4 regions of the Novosphingobium sp. EMRT-2 genome follow, and region 1 is predicted to be linked to each of the others. Evidence: riboswitches for the same ligand, from Rfam matches in the RefSeq annotation. Region 1 holds a riboswitch; each other region holds the start of a gene.
What was found. Region 1 has a riboswitch for cobalamin ahead of FA702_RS20530 (hypothetical protein). Riboswitches for the same ligand answer to the same signal wherever they lie in the genome.
Positions count from the first base shown of each region.

Region 2: linked by a shared signal. The riboswitch ahead of cobW (cobalamin biosynthesis protein CobW) and the one ahead of FA702_RS20530 (hypothetical protein) in region 1 are both predicted to bind cobalamin.
Region 3: linked by a shared signal. The riboswitch ahead of FA702_RS01380 (TonB-dependent receptor) and the one ahead of FA702_RS20530 (hypothetical protein) in region 1 are both predicted to bind cobalamin.
Region 4: linked by a shared signal. The riboswitch ahead of FA702_RS14770 (TonB-dependent siderophore receptor) and the one ahead of FA702_RS20530 (hypothetical protein) in region 1 are both predicted to bind cobalamin.

Region 1 is NZ_CP039697.1:570,809-576,523, forward strand. It holds gene FA702_RS20520 (cobyrinate a,c-diamide synthase) at 1-679, opposite strand, end outside; gene cobO (cob(I)yrinic acid a,c-diamide adenosyltransferase) at 676-1,278, opposite strand; gene FA702_RS20530 (hypothetical protein) at 1,275-1,847, opposite strand; cobalamin riboswitch at 2,092-2,293, opposite strand; cobalamin riboswitch at 2,352-2,543, shown strand; gene FA702_RS20535 (TonB-dependent siderophore receptor) at 2,751-4,703, shown strand; gene FA702_RS20540 (DUF1636 domain-containing protein) at 4,703-5,110, shown strand; gene cobT (nicotinate-nucleotide--dimethylbenzimidazole phosphoribosyltransferase) at 5,121-5,715, shown strand, end outside.
Region 2 is NZ_CP039695.1:258,831-264,545, reverse strand. It holds gene cobN (cobaltochelatase subunit CobN) at 1-3,268, opposite strand, end outside; gene cobW (cobalamin biosynthesis protein CobW) at 3,278-4,315, opposite strand; cobalamin riboswitch at 4,498-4,738, opposite strand; gene FA702_RS01390 (hypothetical protein) at 4,768-5,286, opposite strand; gene FA702_RS01385 (HoxN/HupN/NixA family nickel/cobalt transporter) at 5,279-5,715, opposite strand, start outside.
Region 3 is NZ_CP039695.1:251,637-257,351, forward strand. It holds gene FA702_RS01360 (TonB-dependent receptor plug domain-containing protein) at 123-986, opposite strand; gene FA702_RS22655 (energy transducer TonB) at 1,067-1,540, opposite strand; gene FA702_RS01370 (PepSY domain-containing protein) at 2,124-2,804, shown strand; gene FA702_RS01375 (2Fe-2S iron-sulfur cluster-binding protein) at 2,830-3,912, shown strand; cobalamin riboswitch at 4,071-4,309, shown strand; gene FA702_RS01380 (TonB-dependent receptor) at 4,483-5,715, shown strand, end outside.
Region 4 is NZ_CP039695.1:3,005,279-3,010,993, forward strand. It holds gene nudC (NAD(+) diphosphatase) at 1-544, shown strand, start outside; gene FA702_RS14755 (DsbA family oxidoreductase) at 541-1,251, shown strand; gene FA702_RS14760 (hypothetical protein) at 1,324-1,563, opposite strand; gene FA702_RS14765 (cell wall hydrolase) at 1,710-3,077, opposite strand; cobalamin riboswitch at 3,230-3,431, shown strand; gene FA702_RS14770 (TonB-dependent siderophore receptor) at 3,537-5,441, shown strand; gene FA702_RS14775 (ABC transporter substrate-binding protein) at 5,506-5,715, shown strand, end outside.

The DNA of each region.
Region 1 (5,715 bases):
CGTCCTGTCTGGCAAAATCCACCAGCGCCGGCAGCCAGCAGGCTTCGTCGGGCAGCGCGGCCGCCGCCCGGTCGATGCGCCCGTCGAGATCGGCGATCTCGTCCGCCTGCACAAGGCCGAGATGGCGCTCGGGAAAGGCGATCCCGGCATCGCGGGGCAGGGCGCCCAGCCATTGCACGCCGCCGCGCAGGCTGTGGCCGAGCATGGCCGCATGACGTTCTCCCGCAACGCGGTTGGCCAGCCCCGCGATCACGCGCACGTCATCGCGGTAGGTGGCCAGCCCATGGACCAGCGCGCCGAAGCTCTGCGCCATGGCGCTGCCGTCCACCACCGCCAGCACGGGCAGGCCGAAGCGGGCGGCCAGATCGGCGGCGGACGGATCGCCGTCGAACAGGCCCATCACGCCTTCGACGAGGATGAGATCGGCCTCGCGCGCGGCATCGGCCAGCAGGCGGCGGCATCCGGCTTCGCCCACCATGAACAGGTCGAGCTGATAGACCGGCGCGCCGCTTGCCCGTTCGAGGATCATCGGATCGAGGAAGTCCGGGCCGCACTTGAACACGCGAACCCTGCGCCCGGCCTGGCGGTGGCGGCGGGCCAGCGCCGCCGTCACCAGTGTCTTGCCCTGTCCGGATGCCGGCGCGCTGACCAGCAGGGCCGGGCAACGCGCCGTCTTCACCGGTCGATCCCTTCCTGCGCGCGCACGCCGTCGCGGAAGGCGTGCTTCACGTCGCGGATCGCGCTGACGGTGTCGGCGGCGGCGATCAGCGCCTCGTCGGCGGCGCGGCCGGTGATGACGACGTGCTGCATCGCAGGCCGTGCTTCCAGCGCGGGCATGATCTCGTCGAGCGCGAGGTAGCGATACGTGACGAGGTAGGTCAGCTCGTCCAGCACGACCAGGCTGATCGCGGGATCGGCGAGCGCCGCCCTGGCCTTTTCCCAGCCGGCGCGCGCGGCGGCGATGTCGCGCTGGCGGTCCTGCGTTTCCCAGGTGAAGCCTTCGCCGCACTTTTCCCAGATCACGTCGGGATGGCGCGAGAAGAAGGCGCGCTCGCCCACGTTCTCGGCCCCCTTGATGAACTGGAACACGGCCGCCTTGCGACCGTATCCCAGCGTGCGCGCGACCATGCCGAAGGCGCTGGAGGACTTGCCCTTGCCGTTGCCGGTCAGCACCAGCAGCAGGCCCTTGTCGCGCGTGGCGGCGGCGATTTTGGCGTCGACCACCGCCTTGTGCCGGCGAGTGCGCTCGCGGTGCGCGCTGTCGTCGGTTCCGCTCACCGGCGCTCGCTTTCACGCAGTTCGGGCCGGATCAGGGACAGCAGCGAGAACGCGGCGGCGGCCAGGCCGCTCCAGCCCAGCGTGGCCCACAGCGTCGGCGGGAAATAGCGCCCGATGCGCGGCAGGAAGCCGGCGAGCGTGGGATCGGCGAAGCGGCCGCCGAGGAAGTAGAAGCCGCCGCTGGAAAGCAGTTCGGACGCGAAGGTGGCGCAGATCAGCAGCACGGCCATGATCGGCAGGGCGGCAAGGCTCGCACCCAGCCGGGTTTGCGCGTACCGTCCGGCCAGCCACATCACGCCATAGGCGGGCACCAGCATCCAGTAGGCGGGCGTGAAGCAGAAGCTCGACTGGCCGAACCAGCCGATCACTACCACGTCGATGGCATAGCCAAGCAGGAACAGCGCGCCGAACGCCGCCGCGCGGCGGACGAAGAAGCCCAGCACGAAGAAGCTGGCGAGGCTGGTATCGGGCAGGTGGATGACCTGGCTAAGCGAATGGCTGCGCGTGACGAGCATGACGAGTGCGAGAAGCCCGAAGACGGACAGTTCGAATCGGGTATTGCGGACCATGAGGGGTCTCCTGAACGGGTTGGATTTCGCGTTGTGGCCGCGCACGCGACCATCGGCTGCGGCGCGGGGGCCTTTGCGGTGCGCGGGCGGGCGCGGAACCGAAAGCTCGGGGCCGGGGCGCACGCCTGCTGCGGGTGTCGTGGATGTCAGACGCAGTTCATCACAGGCCCCCTTCGGCAACAAACGCACATATGTCGTCCGCCAAGGGAGAAGCCCTCGTCCGCCCGGTGCATCCCGCCCGCGCGAAGGAACGACGGTAGCGGGCCGGTTTCCTGACTTCCCGGATCATCGCGCCTGTCGCCGCCTTCTCAGGGCCGGAACCCCAATGGCGTGATGGCGATGCGCTCACCGGTCACAGTTGCGGGAGCAGTGCCGGATTCGGCGGATTTCCGCCGGCCGGACTTCCCGATTAAGCCCTTTCGGGCACCCGTTACGCTGCCGGTGATAAGCGAAGCGATGCGCCGCCGCAAGCATTCGCGCTTGCGGCATGGCCGGCGCGAAGCTATCCGCCGCTCTGCGACAGGTTCCCCGAAAGGGGATCAAAAGGGAACGGGGTGCGAAACCCCGGCTGCCCCTGCAACTGTAAGCGGCGAGCCGACCGGCCATCACGCCATTGGGACTTCACCGTCCTGAGAAGGCGGCCGGACCAGCATTGACCCGCGAGCCAGGAGACCTGCCTGACGCGGTCGTTCTTCGTTCGGGCAGGGTGCACCGGACGTTCGAGGTTCCCGCGTCAAAGGCGGGACGATCCCTCGCGCAACGACAGCCACTGCCTGCCGGGAAGACCGTGCGGGAAGCGTCGTCTCGTGCCCTCCGGCGATCTCGCCGGGGCGTCGCGCGGCGGGCGTTTTCCATGCGGTCCGAACGGCAGGTCATCGCCGTTCGTATCCAGGGAACCGCACCATGCGCCTGACCCGTTGTTCCGTTGTTTCCGTCCTCTCGCTCTCGCTGGGCCTTCCCGTGGCCGCCCATGCCGCCCCTTACCCCGACGATCCGGCGCCCGACGCGGCGCCTGACACCTCCATCGTCGTGACCGCGCTGCGCACGCCGGTCGCGCAGGATCGCGTCTCGTCCACCGTCACCGTGCTGGACGAGGCGGCCATCCGGCAGGTGCAGCCGCTGGCCGTGACCGATGTCCTGGTCCGCACGCCCGGCATCAGCCTTTCGCGCAACGGCGGCTATGGCACCGCCACCTCGCTGCGCATCCGCGGCGCGGACGCCGGCCAGTCGGTCATGGTGATCGACGGTGTGCGGCTGTCCGATCCGTCCGCCACGTCCGGCGGTTATGCCTTTTCCAACCTGTTCGTCGATGACATCGAACGCATCGAGATCCTGCGCGGCCCGCAATCGATCCTGTGGGGCAGCGACGCGATCGGCGGCGTCGTCAACGTGACCACGCGCCGCGCGGAAAAACCGCTGGAAGGCAGCCTGGCGGTGGAGGCGGGCACGCACAAGACGGTGAACGCGCAAGCCGGCGTCGGCGGCACGGGCACGCTGGTCGACTGGCGGCTGTCCGCCTCGACCTTCTCCACCGACGGCATTTCGGCCCGCAGCAATGGCACCGAGCCGGACGGATACCGCCGCACCTCGGCCAGTGGCACGGCCACGTTCAAGCTGACGCCCAACCTGTCGTTTGACCTGCGCGGCTACTGGGCCGACGCGCGCAACGATTTCGACGGCACCTCGGGCGACTCGCTCGTCTATGGCCTGACAAAGGAATGGTCGGGCTATGCCGGGCTCAATCTCGCGCTGCTCGACGGCCGCTTCACCAACCGGCTGGCGGCGATGCAGACCGAGACCGACCGCGAGAACTACGATCCCGCCCGCGCGATCCGCCCGCTGAACTTCGACGCGCACGGCCGCGTCCGCCGCTTCGAATACCAGGGGTCGTTCCGCTTTTCCGACGCGGTGCAGGCCGTGTTCGGCGCCGAACGCGAGGAACAGCGCATGACCACGGCCTCGCCCGGCAACAACACCGCGCCCTATGCGCTGGTGCCGCAGCGCGCTTCGACCGACAGCCTCTATGGCGAGTTGCGCGCGACGCCTCTCGCCGGGCTGACGCTCAACGGCGGCGTGCGCTACGATCACCAGTCGCGGTTCGGAGGGAACACGGTGTTCAGCGCCGGCGGCGTCTATACGCCCAACGCGGGCAAGACGGTGCTGCGCGCCAGCTATGACGAAGGGTTCAAGGCCCCGTCGCTCTACCAGCTGTTCAGCCTCTACGGTAACGCGGATCTCAAGCCCGAAAAGGCGAAGGGCTGGTCGGTCAGCTTCGAGCAGGCGCTGGGCAGCGTGCTGCGCGGCTCCGCGACATGGTTCGAGCGCGACACCGACAACCTGATCGACTTCGCCTATTGCCCCACCAGCGGCCCGCTGCCTGCATCCTGCTATGTGCCCGGCACGACCACAACGCGCTTCGGCTACTACGCCAACGTCCGCAAGGCGCACGCGCGGGGCATTGAGCTGAGCGGTGATGCCCGGATCGGCGTGCTGTTCGCGCAGGGCAACTACAGCTGGATTGCGGCGCAGGACCGGTCGCCCGGCGGCGCCGACTTCGGCCGCCAGCTTGCCCGCGTGCCGCGCCATCTCGCCAACGTCGAGGGTGGGATCGATCTTCCGCAGGGGGTGAAGGCCAGCGTGGCCGCGCGCTATGCCGGCGCGACGTTCGACCGCGCGGGCAGCCGCACGACCTTGCCCGATTACTGGCTGGTCGACCTGCGGGTGCAGTGGCTCGTGGCCGGCGGGCTGACGGTCCATGGTCGCATAGAGAACCTGGCCGACCGGCATTACGAGACGGCCAGCGGTTACGGCAGCCTGGGCCGGACGGTCTATATCGGCCTGCGGAGCCGGTTCTGATGCTGCGCGCGGTTGCAAACGGGCCGGCAGTGGTGGTCTGCTCCACCTGCCGCCTGTCCGCCGACCGGCGCGAGGACGAAGGCGGGCGGCGCGGTGGCGCGCTGCTCGCCGAGGCCTTGCGGCAGGTGCAGGCGCAGGAACCGGACCTTGCCGGCGTGGCGGTGCAGGAAATGGCCTGCCTGTTCGCCTGCCAGCGCCATTGCACGGTCCATATCCGCGCGCCGGGCCGGATCGGCTATGTGCTGGGCGGGTTCACGCCCGACGAGGCTTCGGCCCGCGCGATTCTGGGCTATGCCGCCCGCCACGCCGCAAGCGCGGAAGGCGTGGTGCCCTATGCCGAATGGCCGGAAGGCGTGAAGGGCCATTTCATCACCCGCACCCCGCCCGAAGGCTATGTCTGCCCATGATTGTCTGGCCATGATCCGCTTTGACGATCCGGCGGTGTTCGGGGCCGCGCTCGACGCCTTGCCGCAGCCCGACGATGCCGCGCTGGCCGCGGGGCGCGCGCGGCAGGCGGTGCTGACCAAGCCGGCGGGATCGCTGGGGCGGCTGGAGGAGATCGCGCTGTTCATGGCGGGCTGGCAGCGGCGCGAACGGCCGGCGCTCGACCGGGTGCGGGCAACGGTGTTTGCCGGCAACCACGGCGTCGCCGCACGCGGCGTCAGCGCCTTTCCCGTGGAGGTGACCGCACAGATGGTCGCGAATTTCCAGGCCGGCGGCGCAGCGATCAACGCGCTGGCGCGGGCGTGCGGCGCGGCGCTGTCCGTGGTCGCGCTCGATCTTGACCGCCCGACCGGCGACATCGCCAGCGCGGCGGCGATGAGCGAGGAGGAGTGCCTCGCCGCGCTCAACGCCGGGGCGCAAGGCGTGGCGGCGGACACCGATCTCCTGTTCGTGGGCGAAATGGGGATCGCCAACACCACGCCCGCCGCCGCGCTGTGCGCGCAAGCCTTCGGCGGCGCGGCGGCGGACTGGTGCGGGCACGGGAGCGGCATCGACGGCCCGGGCGTCG
Region 2 (5,715 bases), on a different replicon from region 1:
CCGCGCCTCCAAGGCTGGCGAGGATGGAGTTGCGCCGCGTCTGCCACAGTCCAGCAGCGTGGAGCGCGGCAAAGCGGGCTTCCATCGCCGCCAGCGCGCCGGGATTCTCCCGCGCAAGGAAGGCGCGCACCTCGGGCTCGCCCAGCGTGGCATCGTGATAGATGTCGAACATCTGCGGCGGTACGCTGCCGGAAAGATGCGCGAAAGCGCCAAGATGATCGAGCGTCGCCGCCAGTTCAGCCCCTCCGCGAAAGCCATGCCGCATCATGCCCGTCACCCAGCCGGGATGCGCCGCGCGGGCGCGCACCACCCGGGCGATTTCCTCGGTCAGTGTTCGCGCGGTGGGGCGAACCGGATCGCGGTTGTCGAGATGATAGAGTGCCGCCGTGCCGCCCGTGATCGCCTTTGCAGCGGCAAAGCCCGCCTCATGGGCGGCATAATCCATGCTCAGCAACAGGTCGGTCTCGGGCAGATCCTGCAGGTGAACGAAGGCATCGGCCCCCGCCACGCGCTGCGCCAGCCCGTCGGTATCGGCCACGCCATCCGCCCCTTCGGACGCAGTATCGAGCACATGATCCGATGCCGCCAGCCATGCTTCGCCCGCCGCGCGGCGGGCCTCATCGGTATAGGTCTCGGCTGCGTCACCAAGGCCCAGACCATAACGGCCCGGAGCCGGACCATAAACGCGCGGAGTAACCAGCTGCCCGGCAAAAGGGTTCCATTCAGCCGGCTCATCGCGCCCGCACAGCGCGCGTACAGCCTGCCCGAACAGCACCGGCAGCGTGGGGAAGGCATCGCGGAACAGGCCCGACACCCGCAAGGTGACGTCAAGGCGCGGTCGGTCCATCACAGCGAGGTTGAGGATTTCCACCCCCGTCACCCGCTCCGACGCCATGTCCCACACCGGCTTCGCGCCCAGGAGGTGCAGCGCCATGGCGAACTCCTCGCCCGCCGTGCGCATCGTCGCCGAACCCCACAGGTCGACCACCAGCCCGCGCGGATAGTCGCCGTGATCCTGAAGGTGCCGACGGATCAGTTCTTCGGCCAGCACCACGCCCTGCGCATATGCGGCGCGCGAAGGCACCGCGCGCGGGTCGATCGTGTAGAGATTGCGCCCGGTCGGCAGCACGTCGCTGCGCCCACGGAAGGGCGAACCTGAAGGCCCCGGAGCCACTCGCCGCCCGTCCAGCGCAGCCAGCAGACCGGCCCGCTCTGCATCCCCATGTTCGCCGCGCCCGAACACGTGCAGCCCGTCGCCGAACTGGCTTTCCTTCACGTCGCATACGAACCGGTCGATCCGGGTGATCGCCTCCACCAGCGTGGTCGCCTGATCCAGCCCAAGCTCGGCCTCCAGCCCCAGCGCCCGCGCCTCTTCGCGAATGTCGCCCTGCAACCGGTCGCGCCGGGCCGGGTCCAGCCCCCCGGCATTGGAGAATTCGTCGAGCAAGGCCTCAAGCCGATGAAGCCCAGCGCCGGTGCCCGACTGCGCCAATGGCGGCGGGGCATGGCCCAGGGTAACCGCCCCGACCCGCCGCTTGGCCTGCGCCGCCTCGCCCGGATCATTGACGATGAAGGGATAGATGACCGGTAGCGAACCGGTCAGCGCCTCGGGCCAGCAGCAATCCGACAGGGCGACCGCCTTGCCCGGCAGCCACTCGAGCGTGCCGTGCGCACCGACATGAACCAGCGCATCGACCCCTTGGACGCGCAGCCAGAGGTAAAACGCCACATAGGCGTGGCGCGGACAGCGGGAGAGATCGTGATAGTCCCTATCGCGGCTTGCGGCATGGCCACGCTCCGGCTGCAGGGCGATGCTGGCGTTTCGCACGGTCGTTGCAGCAAAGCGGAACGAACCATCGACAACCGCTTCGTCATCCTCTGGCTCGCCCCAAGCCGCCGCCAGATCGCTGCGCAATTCCTCGGGCAATTCAGCCAGCGCGTGGCGATAGTCGGCAACCGGCCAGCAGACCTGTTCGCACTGCAACGCGGTCGTCAAATCCGCGCCTTGCCCCACTGCGTACCCCGCCTCGGCGAGATAACCCAGCATGGCCTGTGCCGAGGCCAGCGCATCCAGCCCCACGGCATGCGCCATCTGGTGCGCCTTGCCCGGATAGGTCGAAAGCACCAGCGCCAACCGGCGTTCCCCCGCCGGCTTCTGCGCCAGGGCGATCCACCCGGCCACCCGTTCCGCAATCGCCTCAACCCGCCCCAAATCCGCGCGATGCACGCCGCGCGAAAAGGCAAGGTCCGGGTCGCGCTCGCTGGCTTCCTTGAAGCTCGCGACCCCCGCCAGGATCCGCCCGTCGATCTCGGGCAGCACCACATGCATCGCGAGATCCGCCGGGGAAAGCCCGCGCGAAGCCGCCGCCCAGGCATCACGGCCCGAAGTCGCCAGCGCGATCTGGAACACCGGAACGCCCGCTCCATCGAGCGGCGTATCCCCATCCTCGCCCCGCGCCGAAAATGCCGTAGCATTGACGATTGCGGCCGGCGCCAGAGCGCGCACCCACTCGTCCATCTGCCTGCGCACTTCCTGCGCTTTCAGCGAGGGAGCAAAGATCGAGAGCGTATCGAAGCCGCGCCGCTCCAGCGCTCCATGCAAGGCTACGAAGGGATCGAGATCGTGCGCCGTCAGGTAGGAGCGATAGAACACGATCAGGACCAGCGGCCGTTCGCCGCGCACGAATGTCTGCGGATCGACAAGCCCCCGCTCTGGATGCCAGAATCCGACTATAGGCAAGGGCTCGCAGTCCGCCTCAGTCCCTCCGCTCAGCCCTGCCGCGCGGGCCAGGACGCCCAGCGCCGCCTCCGCCGCCTGAGCACCTCCCGCCTCGCATAGCCGCGACAGCTCCCGCAGAGCGGACGCCGGAACCGTCGACACGCTATCCAGCCGCTCGTCAGGGCGGCCATCGCCCGAAATGACCGCCAGCGCCATCCCGCGCGAGCGGGCCAGCGCCTCGACCTGCTGGAGACCATAGCTCCAGTAGGGCGTGCCGCCGATCAGCCGGATCAGGATGGCCCGCGCACCCGATAGCGTCCGTTCAAGATAGGTATCGACCGAGAGCGGATGCGCCAGCGCGGCCAGATTGGCGAGCCGCAGGTCCGGAAAGGCTGCATCGCGCGCCCGCGCCAAACGCCATCCGCCCGCGAAAGCGCCCAGGTCGCTGTCCGAGAAGGACAGGACCACAAGATCCGCGGGCTCCTGCCCCAGATCCTGCGGGACGGCGGTTTCCTCCATCCCGTGGGTTTCGCGGAAGATAACGTGCATCGGCAGCGGTCAGTCTTGCAGCACAGCGTGCAGAACGCCGTGGTCGATCGCGTCATGCTCGGCGATGGCGACCAGCGTTGTGCGCCGCGCCTCACCGGGCCGCCACGGGCGATCATAATGATGGCGCACACGAGTACCCACGGCCTGCACTAGCAAGCGCATCGGCTTACCGGTCACGGCGGCATAGCCCTTCACCCGCAGGATACCATGATCGCGCGCCAGCGTTTCGATCCGGCCCACAAGGTCCGTCGGATCGGCAATCTCATCGAGCGCGATCACCGTGCTGTCGAAGTCCTCGTGCTCGTGATCATCGTCACCATCATGATGCGAAGGGCGCGAGGCAATGTCATCCTCGGCGGCAGAACCAAGCCCCAGGATGACGCGCGGATCGATGACACCTTCGGTCAGCTCGATCACCGGCACCGGGCGCGGAGCCTCGGCGGCGATCACCGCGCGCGCGGCGGCGACACCTTCCGCCCCGGCCAGATCGACCTTGGTCAGCAGGACCATGTCGGCGCAGGCCAGCTGATCCTCGAACACTTCGGACAGCGGGGTTTCGTGATCGATGCCGGGATCGGCGGCGCGCTGGGCATCAAGTGCCGCCACATCAGGCGCGAAACGCCCGGCCGCCACCGCTTCGGCATCGGCCAGCGCCAGCACGCCGTCCACGGTGATCCGGCTACGGATCGCGGGCCAGTCGAACGCTTTGAGCAGCGGTTTGGGCAGCGCCAACCCCGACGTCTCGATCAGGATGTGGTCGGGGCGCGGTTCGAGCGCGAGCAGCTTTTCCACCGTCGGGATAAAATCGTCGGCCACGGTGCAGCAGATGCAGCCATTGGCCAATTCGACGATGTTCTCCGCCGGACAGTCGGGAACGGCACAGGATGCAAGAATATCGCCATCGACGCCCAGCGTGCCGAATTCATTGACCACCACCGCCAGCCGCCGCCCGCCGGCATTGCGGATCAGATGGCTGATGAGCGTGGTTTTCCCGGCGCCCAGAAAGCCGGTAACGATGGTGACAGGCACCTTGGACAGGTCGGTCACATGCAATCCCCCGCGCGCCAGAGCGAGAACAGGCGGGGCTTGCCGGACGTTGTCCGGCCGGCGCGCGAGCGACGGGCGGGCGCCGCAAGGCACCCGTCACCACACGGCCGTGCAGCCCCAGCCGCACAGCTTCGTCGCTCAGACGGAGAGTTACCGTGCCATGACCATCCCCTGGATCAGGCAAGAGCGACCGGTGCGCCGGCAGGTCTCCTGGCTCGCGGGTCACAGCTTGATGCACGCCTTCCCGGATTTGCACTGATGCCCAGCATCATGCATTGCCCAGTGGCCGCCCCTCACGAAGAGAGGCATGTGCATCGCGCTATCCGCTTACAGTTGCAGGGACAGCCGCGGATTTGGGAGCGAACCCCCGCACCGCATTCCCGATTAAGCCCCTTGCGGGGCACCGGCGCGATCATCGAAGGACGGGCAAGCCCGATCCTTCAGACCTGCCCCTAGACGAAAATGTCGGCCAAGCCAATTGGCGTTCTGGCTTCATCCTCTTCGCGCCATCGCCTTATCACAGCAGGGTCCGCCGCAAGCTGCTCGATCGCAAGGCAGGGATAGGTCCAAAGTGAAATCTCGGTTGTGCCCTTCTTGATCCTCGATATCCCCGACAGCGCCAGGCGGCCGTCCTTGCCCCACCGAATTCGCTCACGGGACGTGATACCAAGTATTTGCTCGACCTGCCCTTGGCTAATCGGCTTGCACGCGATCCTGAACAATCTTTCCCGCAGCCTCATGATGAGCTGTTCTGCGGCCTGCCGCGAACCTGCATCAAAGACACAGCTTTGGCTGGATTTGATGAAAGTTCCGCCGGAACGCACCATAAACATTCGAATGGCAGCGTCGCGCTCGCCGTGATGCACCCGCAGCCCGAGCGGCATTCGGACGTCGAGATTGATCGAGACGGCCCAGGAATCGTCGCAATGCTTCATCACGACGCAGCGATTGCCATGGCGACGATCAGGCAACGGCGGACACCTCGATCTCGTCAAATCGCTTCCATCGATAGATCGCGAAACTGGCCAGCCAGCACAGCACGAAAAGGCCGATGATCGCGAACCCCAGACTGTTGAAATTCTCGCCCAGTTCGGTCGCCAGACTCCATGGCCATCCGGTCAGGCCCAACTTCTCGCCGATCAGCGCCAGCGTCTCGATGCCGCCGATGACGATGGCCACGATCGCCGAAATCAGGGTGATGGTGATATTGTAGTAGAGCTTACGGATCGGCTTGACGAAGGCCCATTCATAGGCGCCGAGCATCACCACGCCGTCCAGTGTATCGATCAGCGCCATGCCCGCCGCGAACAGCGCGGGCAGGACAAGAATCGTGCCGATCGACAAGCCATTGGCGGCCTGGCTAGCCGACATGCCCAGAATGGCGACTTCGGTCGCGGTAT
Region 3 (5,715 bases), on a different replicon from region 1:
GTCGGGAAATCGGCTTCCGCTACGCTACAGCCGCTTCCCCGACGCCGATTAAACCCAGCCTCAAACTGAGGCTTTTTGTTTGAATTGACTGGCCCACTTTTAAACCGGTGGCTGGCCCCATTTTATACCGGCGTTGACATTACCGTCGTGCCGGTGATCTTGTACGCGAATGCGGTCTTGAACTTGTCCTCGGGCGAGGACAAGTATTTGGGCCGGATATGGAATTCACCGCCTTCCCAGAAATAACCGGCGTCGAGATCGATGGCGAACCGCTTCGTCGGCTTGTCCTCGACTTCGCGTGACGACAGCAATCCGGCCGCAGTCAGCTTGTCCTTGCTCTTGATGTTCGGCTCATCGACGTATGACACCGCGCCCTGAAAGCCGAAATGTTCGCCGAAGCGGTTGCCATAGGCAAAGGAGCCACCCCAGCCGTCATCGCTCCCGAACTTCGTGCCGCCCAGCGCAATGTCGGCATCGATCTGCTGCTCCTCGGGGATGGCGCGGGTCTCGACATGGACGCGGCCGACAAGCCCGTCCGCTTCGAACTCGGCGGGAGCGTTGCGGATCACGGTGACCGAACCGATCAGGGCGTTGGGCAGGATGTCGAGGTTGAACTCGCGCTTCTCGCCGCCGCCCGGCAACTGGATGCCATCGACCTGCAGGCGCGAATATTCCTTGTCGAGGCCGCGCAGGCGCAAATCCTTGTCTTCGCCAGGACCGCCGCCGGTATAGACGCCGGGCAGCCGCTTGATGACGCCGTTGAGAATGAAGCCCGAAGGACGACGTTCGATGTCCTTGCGGGTGATCGTCGCGGTTGCCGAAGTGTCATTGGTGATGACGACACTGTTTTCGGAGGCACCGGCCATGCTGAGACTCGGAAGAAGGACGCTGTTGTCGAGTTCCTCCTGCGACACCTCACCCTTCTGGGGGCCTCCGTCCGTTTCAGCGGCAAGGGCGGGCTGGGCGAACAGTCCGATAAGGGCCACCCCGATCATCCATTGGGAACGAAGGGTGCGGAAGGCCGGGGCCTGAATCGGCTGCAAGGTCATTATATCGTCTTTCTTTTCTAGCTGGTGATGGTGAAGTCGACCGGCAGGGTGTAGCTGGTCTGGAATACGTCCCGGCTCCAGTCCGGGATCGGGAAGGGTTGTGCCCGCTCGAAGATCGAGCGGATTTGGCGGTCCAACTCCGGCGAACCGGTCGAACGGACAAGCTTGAGGCTGGCGATCCGGCCATCCGCCGTCAGGTTGAACAGCACCAGACCACGCCCCTGGATTCCGGCGTCGCGCAGTTCGCGCGGATAGCGCTTGTGCCGGCCGAGGTGGGCCATCAGTACGCCTGCATAGCGGCTCTGCTGCTGCTTGATTTCTACTCGATCGGGTGCGGGCGGCGCTTCTGCAACAGTCGGCTTGGGTGCGTCGTCCCGCATTGGCGGCCAAGCAGCAGGCGAAGCTGCTGCGACAGCCGCAGTCGGCGACACGTTGGGAGCGAGATTAATGGAAACCGGTGCAGGAACGTCCGCTATGGCCGCTGCCTTCATGTCCGGTGCCTGAACCGCCTTCCGCTCTGCCGCCTCAGCGGCGGCTGGCGCTGGCGGCGGAGCGGGCGGCGCAAGCTGGACGACTGTCAGGCGCTCGGATTTCTCGACACGAAGAGGACCAAGGCCTGGGCCGAACCCTGCGAACAAAGCTGCCATCGCCAACCCGTGAAGCAGGGAGGCTACAGCGAACGCAATTTTTCGATTCGCGCCGGGGTTATATTGCGATCTCTCACAGTCCAATGAAACCAGTTCGTTTCGGACTGGCCCTTCACTTCGAAATTGCGGTGAATCTACCTCTCTCGCTGTGAAGATATTGGATTCGCCTGTCTGCGGGGGAGCAGCGGGCAGCGGAAAACCCACGGTATTCCGCGTGCTTTTGCTTTGCCCTGATACCGCAAGTGTAGCCATCAATCCCCCCGGATGAACCGCGCAATATGGTAGATGCGAACGCTTCGCAATAACAATTGTATCCGACCGATCCTTGATTTCGGTCAACGATCTCGGCTAGGGCGGGTCATACTGAGAATGAATTGCAAACGGGGTGGCTATGGCGATGGGTTCCGCACGCGGGTGGCATAAGTGGGTGAGCATCGCGCTGCTCATTCCGATGTTCATCATCGGCGCGACGGCGATCTTCATTGCGCACGACAAGTCTCTGGGCACCCAGGACTTGAAACTCGCGCCTGCCATGGCGGGCAATGCCATGAACATGAAGATGCCCGAAGTCATCGTGCGCGACGTCGCTACGGTTGGGGATGCGACCTTCATCGCCAGCCAGGCGGGCCTGTTCAGGATGGTCGGCGGCTTCCCGGTTCGTGAGCCGGGCATACCCAAGGGCGAGTTCCGTTCGGTCAAGGCCGATGCTGCGGGTACGCTCTATGCCGCCGGCAAGTATGGCCTTTGGCAGAGGGCCGGGAGCGGCGCGTGGACACAGCTTCGCGAGGGCGACTTCCATGGTCTGGGGCTGATGCCCAATGGCATTGTCGCCTATCTCAAGGACCAGGGCACGCTGCTGAGTTCCGATGGTGGCAAGAGCTGGATCGAAGCTCCCGGATTCGCCAAGCTTGGGGTTCTCGCCGCCAGGGAGCCGGAAGCCTACACGCTGCAAAAGCTGGTCATGGACCTCCACACCGGCAAGTTCTTCTTCGGCAAGAGCGCCGAGTGGATATGGATCGACATTCTGGGCGCGACGCTCCTGATGCTCTGCCTTACCGGCGGCTGGATGTGGTGGCGCAGTCAAAAGCAGAAGGCTCAGCCAGTTTGACCGGTCCCGAATAGCAGGACACGCTATGCTCAGCCTGCTGCTCGCCCTTTGCGGACTGGCGCTTCTGGCGATCCTCTTCTGGCTGACCGACGCCGGTCGAAGGGCGCTGCGTCGCCGATGGGATGCATGGCGTCAGCGGCCGCACCTGTTCCGCGTGACCCGGCGGATCGATCATGACGAAACGCATTTCTCGCTCCATCTTACGCCGGTGGGAGGCAAGTGCCGTCCTTTCATTGCCGGACAATATCTGACCGTCCTCGGCCCCCTGCTTCCGGCGGGAAACCACGCCGAGCGCCGCTATTCGCTCGACCGCTGGGATGCCTCGCCCGGCGAGTACGGCCTGACGATCAAGAAGGAACCGATGGGCCGCGTCTCGGGCTGGCTGCACGAGACGATCCGTGAAGGTGACGAGTTGCAATGCCGTCTGCCGGAGGGTGATTTCGTCCTGCCGGAGATCGGCGATAACGCGCCTATCGTGTTGATAGCGGCCGGTGTCGGCATTACTCCGCTCAGGTCGATGATCCATGCCTTGCGCGCGCGGGCTAGTGGCCCCGTCACCTTGTTCTTCACGGCGCGAAGCTTGCCGGGCCTGATCTTTCACGAAGAGTTCGAAACGCTGGCACGGGAATGGACCTCCTTCCGATACCACGCCCGCCTGACGGGGCAGGACGACATGTGGGAAGGAAATACAGGCCGTTTCAGCGCAGCCGATCTTGTCACCGCCGACAATGGCCGTGCCCACTACCTGTTCTGTGCCTCGCACGCGATGATCGAGGATCTGTCACAGGGGCTGCGCGACAAGGGCGTCCCGCGCTCGCGCATCCACTACGAGTTGTTTGCTACCAGCGCGGGTCTGTGCGGCAATTTCACCATGACCGTAGGCGAGGCGGAAATCCCGGTCGAGGGCTATCCCAGCTTGCTCGCCGCCATGGAGACGCATGCCATTCCGGCAGTGTCCGACTGCCGGGCCGGGCACTGCGGCCTCTGCCGCCGCCATCTTGCTTCCGGGAGCGTCGAACATGGGCCGGGCCTTGCCTGTTCGCTGCGCCCCGGCGAGTTCCTCCCCTGCATCGCTGTTCCAACAAGCGATATCAGAATCGCGGCCTGAGCGATGCGGCGCTCGAGCTCAGTACTGCGTCAGGATGGCGCGACTTGCGCAATCCTGACGATGCTCAAATCCCACGCTCCTTGCTGCACCGAGAAGCAAAGGCATTGGCATCCGCAACCGCATCGTCTAATCGGCCCGCTGAATGTTGGATATTTTCAGCATTCATTGATCGCGCCGGTGCCCTGACAAGGGGCTTAATCGGGAATGCGGTGCGGGAGCTTGCTCCCAAATCCGCGGCTGTCCCTGCAACTGTAAGCGGATAGCGCGATGCACATCGTCCCTTCGATGGAAAAGGGGCAGCCACTGGGCCGGACGCTAAATCCTGCGAGGCCTGGGAAGGCGTGCATCAAGCTGTGACCCGCGAGCCAGGAGACCTGCCGGCGTCTGGTCGCTCTTGCCCTGGTCCAGGGGATGGCCGCGGCACGGTGAACTCCGTCTGAGCGACGAACGAGCGGCTGGGGCCGCATCGGCAGACGTGCGTTGGCCGCCCATGGCGTCCGGCCGCCGCGCGTGCCGACCGTTCGCGAACGGCACGCCCCGGCCACGTCGCAAGACGCCGGGGGACTATGTGTGACCAAGACTTTCCTTTCCAGTTGCGCGCTCGTCGCGCTCATCCTGCCTGCCCTCGCGCATGCCGAAACGGCGGCAGAAACCGATGCCGCCGAAGCCGAACGATCGGGCAGCGAGATCGTGGTTTTCGGGCGCGGTGAAGCGAAGATCGGTACGGCTCATGCCGCCAGCGAAGGCAGCGTTGCCGGTTCCGATCTGCTGGTCCGTCCGCTCCTTCGCGTGGCCGAGCTCCTGGAAGCGGTTCCCGGCATGGTGGCGGCCCAGCATTCGGGGAGCGGCAAGGCGAACCAGTATTTCCTGCGCGGCTTCAACCTCGATCATGGGTCGGACTTCACGACCTATATCGACGGTGTGCAGATGAACTTCCGCACACACGGCCACGGTCATGGCTATCTCGATCTCAATGGCCTGATCCCGGAAATCGTGGCGCGGGAAGATTTTCGCAAAGGCCCCTACCGAGCCGATGGAGGCGATTTTGCCCTGGCCGGGGCAGCCTATATGTCCACCATCGACGAATACGAACGGCCCTGGGCATCGGCCGAGGCCGGTTCCTATGGCTGGCGCCGGGTTGCCGTCGGCGGAACATTTCGCGGTTTGGGACAGGGCGACCTAACCCTCGTCGGCCAGGCGAAGGTCTATGATGGTCCCTGGCAGGAGCCAGAACGCCTGCGTCATTACTCAGGCTTCGCCAAATACCGCATGCCGGTCGGCGCGGGCACCGTTGAGGCTACACTTCATGCCTATCGGGCGACATGGAGCCCGACCGAGCAGATTCCCGAGCGGGTCGTCGGCACGCCTCTGTGCCCGGACGTGTTCTGCTCTCCTGATCCATCCGCGCGTGGCGAAACCACACGGCTGATCGGGAACATCATGGTCGAACAGCCGAGTTGGCGCGCCAATGCCTATGCCCAGTTCTACGACTGGTCGATGTTCTCGAACCCAACTTATGCCGACGCCGATGGAACCAGCGCACAGATCCGGCAATTCGACCAGCGCTGGGTGTTCGGGCTGATGGCACAGAAGCGCTGGGAACCTGCACCCGGTCTGTCGCTGACGGTGGGCACCGAGAACCGGTATGACGCCATCGGCAATGTCGGCGTTGACCGCACCGCCGACCGCACGTTCCTGGCCTCGCTTGGTCACTATCGCGTCAAGGAACTGTCGTCCGCCCTTTATGGCGAGGCAACCTGGACGCCGATCCAAGGGCTGCGCCTGACGGGCGGCCTGCGCGGA
Region 4 (5,715 bases), on a different replicon from region 1:
GGCGCGCAGCCTGGTGGACTGGCACGCCCGGCACCGCTTCTGTGCGCGGTGCGGCCATGCCACTGTGCTGGCCAAGGGCGGCTGGCAGCGTTCCTGCACGAACGCGGCGTGCAAGGCGGAGCATTTCCCGCGCGTCGATCCGGTCACGATCATGCTGGTGGAGCATCAGGGCAACCTGCTGCTGGGCCGCCAGCCGCGCTTTCCGCCGCGCCGCTTTTCGGCGCTGGCCGGGTTCGTGGAGCCGGGCGAATCGATCGAGGGCGCGGTGGCGCGCGAAGTGCAGGAGGAAGCGGGCGTGGTCGTGCGCGACGTGACCTATGTCGCCAGCCAGCCGTGGCCGTTCCCCTCGTCGCTGATGATCGGCTGCCACAGCCTGACCGACGATCCCACGCTCACCGTCGACACCACCGAACTGGAAGAGGCGCGCTGGTTCACCCGCGCCGAAGTGCGGGCGGCGCTGGACGGCGATGAGGAAGGGCCTTTCATCGCGCCCCCGCCGCACGCTGTGGCGCGGCACCTGCTGGAATGGTGGATCGCCCGATGACCGCGCCCGCTGCGCCAAAGCCGGTGACGATCGATATCTGGTCGGACGTGATGTGTCCGTGGTGCGTGATCGGCTACCACCAGTTGCAGAAGGGGCTGGCCATCCTGGGCGACGAAGTGGCGGCGACGATCCGCTTCCACCCGTTCGAGCTCAACCCCGACATGCCGCCCGAAGGCGAGGAGCAGAGCGCGCACATCATGCGCAAGTACGGGCGCAGCAAGGAACAGGCGGCGGAAGGCCGCTCGCAATTGCTGGCCATCGCCGAGCGGGCCGGCGCCAACTTGTCCTGGTCGGGCGAGGGCACGCCGCCGCCCGCGATGATGTGGAACACCCGCGCCGCGCACACGCTGCTGGTCCACGCGCTGCGTGATTACGATGCGGAAACCGAAGTGCGGCTGAAGCTCGCGCTGTTCGAGGCGCATTTCCAGCACCGCCGCAACGTTTCGGACCAGGGCGTGCTGCTCGATGTGGCGGAAAGCTTGGGGCTGGACCGCGCCCGCGCGCAAGCCGCGCTCGACGATCCGGAACTGGCCGCGATTGTCGAGGCGGGCGAGCAGCAGGCGTGGGACTGGAACATCTCGGGCGTGCCGGCGATGGTCGTCAACGGCAAGTACCTGATCCCCGGCGCGCAGGAACCGGACGTCTATGCCAACGCCCTGCGCCGCGTGATCGCGCGCGAGGCGGCGGCGGGGGCAATACCTGAATGAACTTCCGCTATCGGGTGACCACGAAAATCGGCTCATGGGCGGGAATGGCGGGGGGAGCGGACGTTTTGGCTATTACCATCCACCGCCCCAATATTCAGCGATACCGCCAGCGGCAAAGCCTACGCCAATAGCAAGGATGAACACGCCAAAGCCGGTAAGTGCTTTGCGCATGTAACCCTTGTGCTTGTCTAACTTCTTGAAACCGCTAGCCCACATTGGAAGCCAGTAGCGGCTAGCGTAAACGAGAGCAGCAACACCGACGCACCAAGCGCCGACGAACACCACTTCCATGCTCTTGGCGAGAAACGTCATCCCGCTTTTTTGCACGGCGCTTCGACGTCCGCAATCGTGCCTGTTCGGCATGGCTTGACCGCCTCAACTGTCGAAGAAAGCGGACTGATAACCAGTCCCCACACCCGTTCGTCCTGAGCTTGTCGAAGGACGCGCGTGGAGCCGGTCTACCCCTGCGGCTGCGCGATCCACTTGCCGCTGTTCTGGTATTCGGGCCGGATGGTGTTGGCGCCGGGCAGGTTCGATCCCGCAGGATGCGAACCGGCGGGAGGTGTGCCGGGCAGCCGGTCGCTCGCGCGGAACACGGCATCGCCGCCGCGCTGCTCGATCGCCGGCGCATAGGCGGGCGCGGTGGCGTGGGGCAGCGGCGCCTGCCCGAACGCGGCGGACGTGGCCGCCGGCACCGGCGCGGCCTGCTGTTGCAGCGCGGCCAGGCGGCCATCCTCGTAGGCGCGGGCGAGCGCGACCGGATCGGCGATGTCGGTGGGCGCGGGCGTCCAGGTGCGCGGATGCGGCGCGGCGATCGGCTCGCCCCCGGCATAGACCGCGTTGAACGCCGCCGGGCGGCCCGCGCCGCCGCTCCAGCGGTAGAACCGGTGCGCGCCGATCGTGCCGATGAACGTCAGGCTGTCGGCCCAATAGGGGTGGATCGCGCTGGTGTGGTAATGCGTGGCCAGGCCCACCGGGGCATAGACGTACCCGGCCAGCGCATCGCGGGCGACGCGCCGCGCGCGTTCCCAGAACGCCACCATCGGCCGGCGCGCCAGCGATCCGTCGCAGGCGAAGCTGAACTGGCAGCCGGGCCGCTCCGATCCCTGATAGACCACGCCGCACACGGTATTGGGGAAGGCGGGATGCGCCACGCGGTTCAGCACCACTTGCGCCACCGCGCGCTGACCGCTGTCGGGTTCCGAAGCGGCCTCGTAATAGATCGCCGCCGTCAGGCATTGCAGCGCGCGCCACTGGTCCTCGCCGCTGCCGCGCGCGAAGATCGGCCGCGCGGCGGGGCCGGCGGGCTCGGCGGTGGAAGCGACCTCCTCGTCGTCGCGGTGCGCGGCCCAGGCCTGTTCGGCGGCATTGGGCGCGATCAGCCCGGTATCGTCGGGTGAGACATAGTAGAAGGCCGATCCGGGAAAGCTCTCGCCCGCCTGCTCGAACGGCTGCAGCGCACCCGCTTCGGCCTGCGCGGCGGCGCGGTCGATTCCGCCGGGGCTGCCCCAGCCGATGGGGCCGAGCACCATCGCGAACAGGCCGATCGTGGCCACGCCGGCCAGACGCTGGCGCAGCAGCGACGGGGTCCGCAGCCGGCGCCGCACCGACACCATGTCGCGCCGGCGGATGCGCGCGGCAAAATCGCGCGGGCGGGGCATCGGCAAGGCGCAGGCGGCGGTCGCTTCAGTGGCTTCGGTGCGTGCCAGGGGAACCGGCGTCACGCCATCGAGCACTGCCGAAGCCGCACGCGCCGCATCCCGCGCCGGCGAGGGCGTGGCCTCGGGCGGAAGGGCGAACGGACGGTAGGCGATCTCCAGCGGCATCGGGTCTTGGACGCGTTCCTTGTACTTTCGTGCGCTAGCGCGCGCGGAAAGGTCCCGCACGCGCGGCGTTCGCGCCGTCCCAGGGCGGCACAGACCCGCGTCATAGGGTGAATCGGTTAAGACTCTTGCCCGTGCCTGCGTTCGGGGCTACGCGCCGCAGCGACGCCACCGGTGCCCCTAAAGGGCCAAGAGGGAATCCGTTGAAGGACCAGTCGGTCCCCGAACCGGAGCTGCCCCCGCAACTGTATCCGGCGAGCGCCCTGTCCACGATGCCACTGGCCGCACGGCCGGGAAGGCGGGCGGGGGGCGATGACCCGGAGAGCCAGGAGACCTGCCGGTGTGTGGTCGTTCCGCGGCCGGGCGGGGTGTACCGGGCGCACGCGTCGTGAGTTCCGCCCGTTGGCCCGGCGGTCCTCCCGCCATGAACGGCAGTTCGTTCATGGGCTGGGAGTCTGAAGAATGCCGGGCAAGTATCTGTTTTTCCTTACCGTATCCCTGTTGGCCGCCACGCCGGCGCTGGCCCAGGACGAGATGGCGCAACCGGCGCCCGCCGCCGTCTCCGCCGATGCGCAGATCACCGTGCTCGCCACGGGCAGCAAGCTGCGGCTCGACCAGACCGGGCAGGCCGTCACCGTCATCACCGCCGACCAGATCGCGCAAGTGCAAGGCCCGGACCTGACGCGCGTGCTGGAGCGCGTGCCGGGCCTCACCTTCTCGCGCAACGGCGGCCTTGGCGGCTTTACCGGCGTGCGCCTGCGCGGCTCCGAAGCCGAACAGGTGCTGGTGCTGATCGATGGCGTGCGGGTGGAAGACGTGTCCTCGCCGTCGGGCGGCTACGATTTCGGCAACCTGCTGACCGGCGGGATCGACCGCATCGACGTGCTGCGCGGCTCGAACTCCGTGGTCTGGGGCAGCGCCGCGATCGGCGGCGTCATCGCGGTGACGACGAAGGAAGTGAACGGCGCGGAAGCCAGCGTCGAATATGGCGCGAAGGAAACCGTCTCCGCCGATGCCGTGGCCGGCGTGGCCAACGATCGCTATGCCTTCTCGCTCAACGGCGGCTACGCGCGCACCGATGGCGTGTCCGCCGCCGCGACCGGCACCGAGCCGGACGGCTATCGCCAGTGGCGCATCGGCGGGCGCGGGCGCGTGAACCTCACCCCCGATCTCTCGCTCAACGCCGTCGCGCGCTATGCCGACAGCCGGCTCGATATCGATGGCTATCCGGCGCCGACTTACACCGTGTTCGGCGACACGCCCGAATTCCAGAAGACGCGCCAGTTCTCGGGCCGCGCCGGGTTCCACTACGCCGGCAGCGCGCTCACGCTCGACGGCGGCTACGCGCTCGCCGATACGCGCCGGACCTACTACGATCCCACCTACGGCACCGATCCGCAGTACGGTTACAAGGGCCGCAGCCAGCGCGTCGACCTCACCGGCCGCATCGCGCTGCCCGCGCATTTCGCGCTCGATTTCGGCGGGGACAGCGAATGGACGCGCTTCTCCTCCACGTTCGATCCCCAGCGCAGCGCGCGCCTCTCCAGCGGCCACGCCCTGCTCGGCTGGTACACCGACCGGGCCAGCCTTGCCGCCGGCGTGCGTGTGGACGATCACAGCCGCTTCGGCACGCAGGCGACGTTCGGTGCCAATGGCAGCGTCCGCGTGGTGCAGGGCCTGCGCCTGCGCGCCAGCTATGGCGAAGGGTTCAAGGCGCCCACACTCTACCAGCTCTATTCGGACTACGGGAACCAGGGGCTCAGCCCCGAACGCAGCCGCAGCTACGATGCCGGGGTCGAATATACCACGGCCGATGGCGTGTTCCATGCCTCGGCCACCTGGTTCCGGCGCGATACGCGCAACCTTATTTCCTATGTCTCGTGCTTCTCGGTCACCAGCCCGCAGTGCGCGGGCGGGCGCTTCGGCTTTTACGACAACGTTGGCAAGACTCGCGCCGAAGGCGTGGAGCTGGAACTGCGCGCCGATGTCAGCCCCACGTTCCGCGCACAGGCGGTCTATACCTATGATCGCGCCCGCAACCTCACCGTCGCGGACGCGAACTACGGCAAGGCGCTCGCCCGCCGCCCACGCAACGCGCTGACGCTTTCGGCCGACTGGACCTCGCCGCTCGCTGGCCTGACCCTGGGTGCGGATGTCCGCCTTGTCAGCGACAGTTTCGACGATGCGGGCAACCGCACCAGGCTCGATGGCTACGAACTGACCACGCTGCGCGCCAGCTTGCCGTTCGGGGATTTCTTCGAACTGTTCGGCCGCGTCGAGAACCTGTTCGATGAAAAGTACCAGACCTCGGCCGGATACGGCACCTGGGGCCGGTCCGCCTTCATCGGCGCGCGGGTGCGGTATTAAGAAACGCCGCGCCTCGCCCTTCCTCACCCCGCCGGCCTTGGGACGGCGAGGCCGGGGGCTGGCGTTGCTGGCGGGCCTCTGCGCGTGCACACCCGCCACGCCGCCACCTTCGGCCGCGCGCGCGCATCCCGCGATCGTTTCGCTCAACCCGTGCAGCGATGCGATCCTGGCCGAAGTGGCCGATCCGGGGCAGGTGCTGGCGCTGTCGCACTACAGCCGCGATCCCCGGTCGAGTTCGATGGACGTGGCGCAGGCCCGGCGCTTCCCCGCCACG